DNA from 2 places in the Embleya australiensis genome. Region 2 is predicted to be linked to the other one. Evidence: riboswitches for the same ligand, from Rfam matches in the RefSeq annotation. Region 2 holds a riboswitch; the other holds the start of a gene.
The links. Region 2 has a riboswitch for cobalamin ahead of ACMXN5_RS02150 (ribonucleoside-diphosphate reductase subunit alpha). Riboswitches for the same ligand answer to the same signal wherever they lie in the genome.

Region 1 (3,941 bases), 2.0 Mb from region 2:
CACTCCACGCACGGGCGCGCGTTGTCCGCGCTCGGGATCCGGCTGGAGCCGATCACCCAGGACGTGTGTCCGTTCTACGAGGACCACGAACTCTTCGACGACTACGCGGGCGTGGTGCTCGACGCCGAGGAGGGGCGGCGGATCGCCAAGACGCTCGGCTCGCGCAAGGCGCTGATCCTGCGCAACCACGGTCTGCTCACCGTCGGACAGTCGGTGGACGCGGCGGCGTGGTGGTTCATCACCATGGAGCGCTCCTGCCAGGTCCAGCTGTTGGCCCAGGCGGCCGGCGAACTGCGGCCGATCTCGCCGGAGAACGCGCGCCTGACCCGGGAGCAGCTCGGCAACGACACGGTGGCGTGGATCAATTACAAGCCGCTGTACGACGTGATCAGCCGCTCCGAGCCGGACCTGTTCGGGGCCGACGGCCCGATGACGATCTGATCGTTTTCGGTCGATCCCGCCGATCGATGATCATTTCGCCGCCGCCCGGTCGGGCGGGTTGTCCGCCGACCGGGCGCAATCTCCGCGAGATCGGCCGTGCCGGGAGTCAACCCGACCGGTTGCGGAAAGTACAACACCATGTACGAACGGAGCCTTCCGCAGCGGTTCGCGCGCTCGGCCCATCCCGTCGGGCCACGCGCCCGGGTGTGGCTGCCGACGATCGAACATCGGGTCGGCCCGTCGTTGCTGTACCGGCGGATCGGCCAGTTCGCGGTGGACGTGATCGCCTCCGCGCTGCTGCCCGGCGCCGCGATGTTCCTGTTCGTGCTGCTGCCCACCCACCCCGACGGTTCGATCCGCAGCGGTCCGCTCACCGCGACGATCACCGCCGGTGTGCTCGTGGTCGCGGTGGCGATCCTGTTCTGGTACTGGGTGCTGCGGCCCGCCGAGCACGACGGGCGCACCTGGGGCATGCAGGCGTTCGGGATTCGGGTGGTCGACGTGTCCGGCGGTCGGGCCGGGCGGCGCCAACTGGCGATCCGTTGGGTGCTGCTGTGCGTCGACGCGTTCGCGCTCGGTGTGATCGGGTTGGTCGCGGTGCTCACCAGCGAGCGGGGCCAGCGCATCGGCGACCGGGTCGCGGGCACCCTGGTGGTCCGAGGGCGCGGCCCCGGACTGCGCTGAGGGCCCGCCTCTCCCCCGGGCAGGGGCGCCCGGTCCCACGATCGCGAGCGTGCCCCGCTCCGCGCTCCCGCCCCGACGGGCCGTCGCACACCGCCCCGGAATGCGGCTATTGCTCCGCCGCTCCGTCCGCCTTGTGGTCTTGCGCACGGTTTGCAGATGCCACCTTGTCGCCATGTCCACTCGACCACTAGTGTCGGCTCGCCGTGGTGCTCGGGAAGCCGGTTCGATGCCGGCGCGGCCCTCGCCACTGTGATCGGGAAGTTCTCCTCCACCCCCGCGGGAACGTTGATTCGTCGCCTCGGGAAGCCACTGGGACCGCTGTCGCGGACCCGGGAAGGCGGAGACGTGAACGCACGACCCGTCAGCCAGGAGACCGGCCACGGCGATCGTCCGTCCACGAGGTGTTGGAGAGGGACCCTTCCTCATGCATATCGCCGAGGGCTATCTGCCCTGGGAACACGCCGCCGCCTGGGGCGTCGCGTCGACCCCGTTCGTCGTCCACGGTGCCCGCGCGCTCACCCGCGAGGTGCGCGACCGGCCCGAGAACACCCTGCTGCTCGGCGCGTCCGGCGCCTTCTCGTTCGTGTTGTCCGCGCTGAAGATCCCATCCGTCACCGGCAGTTGCTCGCATCCCACCGGCACCGGCCTGGGCGCCATCCTGTTCCGGCCGCCGATCATGGCGGTGCTCGGCACGATCACCCTGCTCTTCCAGGCGTTGCTGCTCGCCCACGGCGGGTTGACCACGCTCGGCGCGAACGTGTTCTCGATGGCGATCGTCGGCCCCTGGGCCGGCTACGGCGCGTACCGGCTCGCCCGCTCGCTCCTGGACCGGCGCGGCGGCACCATGCCGCTGGACGTCGCGGTGTTCGCCGGCGCATTCGTCGCGGACCTGAGCACCTACTGCGTCACCAGCGTGCAGCTCGCCCTCGCCTTCCCCGACCCGGACAGCGGATTCCCGGGCGCGCTGGCCAAGTTCGGCGGCATCTTCTCGCTCACCCAGATCCCGCTGGCGATCAGCGAGGGCCTGCTGACCGTCCTGGTGGTGCGCCTGCTGCGCCAATCCAGTCGCGGTGACCTGATCCGCCTCGGCGTGCTGAGCGACGCCCGGCCCGTGCGCGAGGAGGAGAAGAGCAAGTGAAGCGCTCGACGAAGATCAACCTGCTGCTCGTGCTGGCCGTGGTGCTGCTCGCGGCGCTGCCCGTGGTGTTCGGCATGGGCGACGACAAGGACGAGCCGTTCACGGGTTCCGACGCCCGGGCCGAGACCGCGATCACCGAGAACGACCCTGACTACAAGCCGTGGTTCAGCCCGCTGTACGAGCCGCCGTCCGGCGAGATCGAGTCCGGCCTGTTCGCGCTCCAGGCCGCGCTCGGCGCGGGTGTCGTCGGGTACATGTTCGGCGTCAAGCGCACCCGCCGAAAGCTCGCGCCCGAGGCGAGCGACACCCCCGACGGGTCGGGCCCGGGGCCCGATCCGGCCGCCGCGCAGGACCCGGTATCGGTCCCGGGTCGCTGACCCGTGTTGCCGATCGACGCGGCGGCGCATGCCAGTGCCTGGCGCCGCCGCCATCCGGCCGACAAGGCCGTGCTCTCCTTCGGGCTGCTCGGGTGCGCGGTGGCGCTGCCGCCGTGGCCGGGCGCGGTGCTGGTCGCGGTCACCGTGCTGACCATCGCGCTCGGCTTCGCCGAGGTGCCCGCCCGACGACTGTGGCGGGCGGCCCGCGCGCCGCTGGGATTCGCGGTGACCGGCGCGCTGACCCTGCTCGTGTCGATCCGTGCGGACGGCGTCGGCTGGGCGCCGGACGGGCCGCGCCACGCGGGCGAGTTGGTGGCCCGCTCCGGTGCGGCCGGGTTGGCGATGTTGTTGTTCGCGTTCACCACGCCGCTGTCGGACGTCCTGCCCCGGCTGACCCGGGTGGGTGTGCCGGCGGCCGTGGTGGACGTGGCGGCGGTGATGTACCGGATGTTGTTCCTGCTCTACGACACCACCGCCCGGATCAACCAGGCCCAGGCCGGGCGGCTCGGGCATCGCACCCGGCGGGCCCGGTGGCGCTCGGTGGCCGGGCTCGGGTCGGCGGTGTTCGTGCACGCCTTCGCGCGGGCCCGGCGGCTGGAGGAAGGGCTGGCCGGGCGCGGCTACGACGGGCGGTTGCGGGTGCTCGTGGACGAGGTGCCCGTCTCGCGCGGCTTCATGGCCGGGTCCGTGTTCCTCGTGGCGGCGGTCGTCGTCGCCACTCTTCTTCTGGGATCGGTGATGCCGTGATTCCGCTGCGGGTACGAGAGGTCGGCTACGCCTACGAGGACGGGCCGCCGGTGCTGAGCGGGTTGTCCCTGGCCGTCCCGGCGGGCCGGGCGCTGGCCCTGCTCGGGCCGAACGGCAGCGGCAAGACCACGCTGCTGCGGCTGTTGACCGGTGGCCTGGTGCCGGGTTCGGGTCGGGTGGAGCTGCACGGTACGCCGATTCGGCACGACCGCAAGGGACTTGCCGAACTGCGCCGGGTGGTGCAGCTGGTCGTGCAGGATCCCGACGACCAGCTGTTCTCCGCGTCGGTGGCCCAGGACGTCTCGTTCGGGCCGCTGAACCTCGGGCTCGCGCCGGACGAGGTGCGCTCACGGGTGGCCGAGGCGTTGGCCGCGCTGGGCATCGCCGACCTGGCCGAGCGGCCGGTGCACCTGCTGTCCTTCGGGCAGCGCAAGCGGGTCGCGATCGCCGGCGCGATCGCCATGCGGCCGCAGGTGCTGGTCCTGGACGAGCCGACGGCGGGCCTGGATCCGGCCGGTCAGGAGGCGCTGCTCGACACGCTCGCCGAGCTGCGT
Region 2 (3,941 bases):
GATGCCGCCGCGTCGATCGTGCTGCCCATCCCGCCCGGACGCAACCCCACCGCCGACGAGTTGGCCGCCGCGCACGGTCGGAGCATCCCGGACGTGATCGCGCCGAACCTGCGGGTGCTGTTCTGCGGGATCAACCCGGGCCTGTGGTCGGGCGCCACCGGGCGCCACTTCGCCCGTCCCGGCAACCGGTTCTGGCCTGCCCTGTACGCCTCGGGCTTCACCCCGCGCCTGATCGAGCCCGCCGCGCAGCGCGAGTTGACCACGCTCGGCCTCGGCATCACCAACGTGGTGGCCCGAACCACCGCGCGCGCCGACGAGTTGACGAAGGAGGAGTACCGGGCCGGCGGCCTGGCGCTCACCGCGAAGGTACGCCGGTACCGACCGGCCTGGTTGGCGGTCCTTGGCATCGGCGCATACCGCACCGGCTTCGGCCGCCCCAAGGCGGTGGTCGGCCGTCAGCCCGAGACGATCGACGACACCGGAATCTGGGTACTCCCCAACCCCAGCGGCCTGAACGCCCACTGGACGGCCGCGGCCCTCGCCGAAGCCTTCACCGCCCTGCGCGCCGCGGCGTACCCGACCGAGTAGGAGGGCCGCGCGCGGGGGTGCCATCCGTGCCGCTCACCCTGTGTGGCGGCGATCGGGCGTCGGCGTGGGTGACCCGGCTCGGGGGCGGGGCCGTCAATCGACCGAGTGGCATCACCCGGTTGGTGGTTACTTCGCGCCCCCTCGTGAGGTTGGGTCGGCATGAAGATCCTGCGAGCCCCGTACGGGCCGTGGCCCACCGAGACGTTCGAGACTCCCGTCTACGAGGCGTTGGTCGCCGAATGGCGCGACTCGGGCCGGGAGGTACCCCGGCCGACGGACCGACCGCAAGGCAGCCCGCCCCGACACGCCCGCCCACCCGGACCGAGCCCGCGCACGCGTCGCCCGTGAGCCGGCCACATGACGCGATCCGGGCCCGGAGGCGCCCCCGCCGGGCCCGACCCGAGGGCCGGGGCCGCCGATCCGCTCCGCGTGAATCGGCCGACCGCCGCGCGATGTGCTTCTTGTCACGCGTCCTCCGACACGCCCGGCGGGGAAGGAATTTGCCGGCCGATCGGCGCGGCGGCCGACGCGCGACGCACCGTCGATCCGGTCCGTCCCCGCCGCGTTCCCGCCGCCCTCGGCCCCGTCCCACGCGGCCCGCGCAGGCCCGGTGGGGCCGGACGGGCGCGGGGGGAGCGGGGGTTCGGGGTGCTCGACGCGCGTCGCAATTGCCCGCCGGTCGTACCACCCGGGCACGTCTCCGGCGAACCGTGACACGCCGGGAATCGGGACGCGACACAACACCTGGGGGTGCGACGACCACCCCGCCACTACATATATGCTCTGCGACGCAGCTGGTTCGCCCGACCGGAGTTTCCGGGAAGGCGAGGCAAGAGGGAATCCGGTGCGAGGCCGGAACTGCCCCCGCAGCGGTGAGCGGGAACGAAAGTCGTCATGGAGCGCCGGACGCCGAAGGGCGTACGGGAAGCGACGACCCCTAGGCACTCCGCGGACCACCGAGCACACGCCGTGCCCGGCGGTGCCCCGGCATGCCCGCGAGTCCGAATACCTGCCGGCTGCCCGCGCCTTCGGGCGTGGGGTCACCTGTACGTACGAGCTCGCGAGGAGAGAGCACGTGACCGTTGTGGACAGCGTGGGCGCGACCCGGATGCGGGTCGACGAGAGCCCCGAGGACCGCCTTGCCACCCTGGTGCGCACCCAGGCGCGCGATCTGCCGGAGGTCGATCCGGATCGGGTCGTCCGCCGGGTCGTCGCGGGTCTGAACGAGGGTGCGGACCGCGGCGCGGCGGCCGACCTGGCCGTGCGCACCGCCGCCGAGCTGATCGCCGAGGAGCCCGCCTACTCGCGGCTCGCCGCGCGCCTGCTGGCCGGCCGGATCGCCGACGAGGCCGCCGAGGCCGGCGTCGCCTCGTTCAGCGCCGGCATCGCGCTCGGTCACCGCGAGGGCATCATCGGCGCGGAGACCGCGGCGTTCGTCGCCGCGCACGCCGCCGAATTGGACGCCGCCGTCGACGCCGACGGCGACCGCCGCTTCGAGTACTTCGGTCTGCGCACCGTCTACGACCGCTACCTGCTGCGCCACCCCGTCTCGCGCAAGGTGGTCGAGACCCCGCAGCACTTCCTGCTGCGCGTGGCGTGCGGTCTGTCCAAGGAGCCCGGCGAGGCGATCGGCTTCTACCGGCTGATGTCCTCGCTGGCCTACCTGCCCAGCTCGCCGACGCTGTTCAACTCCGGCACCGTGCACACCCAGATGTCCTCGTGCTACCTGCTCGACTCGCCCAAGGACGAGCTGGAGTCGATCTACGACATGTACGGGCGAATCGCCCGGCTGTCGAAGTTCGCCGGCGGCATCGGCGTGGCCTGGTCGCGGGTGCGCTCGCGCGGCTCGCTGATCCGGGGCACCAACGGGCACTCCAACGGCATCGTGCCGTGGCTGAAGACCCTCGACTCGTCGGTGGCCGCGGTCAACCAGGGCGGCCGGCGCAAGGGCGCGGCCTGCGTGTATCTGGAGACCTGGCACCCCGACATCCTGGAGTTCCTCGAACTGCGGGAGAACACCGGCGAGGACGCGCGTCGCGCGCACAACCTCAACCTGGCCAACTGGGTGCCGGACCTGTTCATGCGGCGCGTCGAGGAGGACGGCGTCTGGTCGCTGTTCGACCCGAACGAGCTGCCCGAGCTGCCCGACCTGTGGGGCGCCGAGTTCGACAAGGTGTACGAAGCCGCCGAGCGGGACGGCCGGTTCGTCCGGCAGATGCCCGCGCGCGACCTGTACGCCCGGATGATGCGCACGCTCGCGCAGACCGGCAACGGCTGGATGACCTTCAAGGACGCCGCCAACCGGACCTGCAACCAGGCCGCCGAGCCGGGCAACGTGGTGCACCTGTCCAACCTGTGCACCGAGATCCTGGAGGTCACCAGCGACGGCGAGACCGCCGTGTGCAACCTCGGCTCGGTCAACCTCGGCGCGCACGTGGTCGCCGGCGAGGGCATGGACTGGGACAAGCTGCGCGCCACGGTGCGCACCGCGGTGATCTTCCTCGACCGCGTGATCGACATCAACTACTACCCGACCGACCAGGCCGCCGCGTCCAACCCGCGCTGGCGCCCGGTGGGCCTGGGGCTGATGGGCCTGCAGGACGTGTTCTTCACGCTCGGCCTGCCGTTCGACTCGGCCGAGGCGCGCGAGTTGTCCACGCTGATCTCCGAGGAGATCTACCTCACCGCCCTGGAGACCTCCTCGGCGCTCGCCGAGGTACACGGCCCGCACCCGGCCTACGCCGAGACGCACGCCGCGCGCGGCCGGCTCCAGCCGGACCTGTGGGAGGGCGTGTACCCGACCCAGACCAAGCGCTGGGACGCGCTGCGTACCCGCGTGGCCGAGCACGGGCTGCGCAACTCGCTGCTCGTGGCGATCGCGCCGACCGCGACCATCGCCTCCATCGCGGGCGCCTACGAGTGCATCGAGCCGCAGGTGTCCAACCTGTTCAAGCGCGAGACGCTGTCCGGCGAGTTCCTGCAGATCAACGGCTATCTGGTGCGCGAGCTCAAGGCCCGCGGCCTGTGGACCCCCGAGGTGCGCGACCGGATCAAGCGCGCCGAGGGCTCGGTCCAGGGCATCGCCGAACTCCCGGAGGACGTACGGGAGTTGTACCGCACCGCGTGGGAGCTGCCGCAGCGCGCGCTGATCGACCTGGCGGCGGCCCGCTCGCCGTACATCGACCAGTCGCAGTCGCTGAACCTGTTCATGGCCGACCCGACCATCGGCAAGCTGTCCTCGATGTACCGCTACGCGTGGTCCACCGGTCTCAAGACCACGTACTACCTGCGCTCGCGCCCCGCGACGCGGATCCAGCAGGCGACCGTGCCCGCGCAGGCGTCCGCCGCGCCGG

Region 1: it holds a riboswitch for cobalamin, as region 2 does, so the genes downstream of both, ACMXN5_RS10650 (energy-coupling factor ABC transporter permease) here and ACMXN5_RS02150 (ribonucleoside-diphosphate reductase subunit alpha) in region 2, are expected to answer to the same signal.

What each region holds. Positions count from the first base shown of each region.
Region 1 is NZ_CP182422.1:2,540,898-2,544,838, forward strand. Features, by position in the region: gene ACMXN5_RS10640 (class II aldolase/adducin family protein) at 1-441, shown strand, start outside; gene ACMXN5_RS10645 (RDD family protein) at 580-1,125, shown strand; cobalamin riboswitch at 1,313-1,521, shown strand; gene ACMXN5_RS10650 (energy-coupling factor ABC transporter permease) at 1,550-2,263, shown strand; gene ACMXN5_RS10655 (energy-coupling factor ABC transporter substrate-binding protein) at 2,260-2,640, shown strand; gene cbiQ (cobalt ECF transporter T component CbiQ) at 2,644-3,387, shown strand; gene ACMXN5_RS10665 (energy-coupling factor ABC transporter ATP-binding protein) at 3,384-3,941, shown strand, end outside.
Region 2 is NZ_CP182422.1:524,108-528,048, reverse strand. Features, by position in the region: gene mug (G/U mismatch-specific DNA glycosylase) at 28-588, shown strand; gene ACMXN5_RS02155 (hypothetical protein) at 748-936, shown strand; cobalamin riboswitch at 1,366-1,619, shown strand; gene ACMXN5_RS02150 (ribonucleoside-diphosphate reductase subunit alpha) at 1,697-3,941, shown strand, end outside.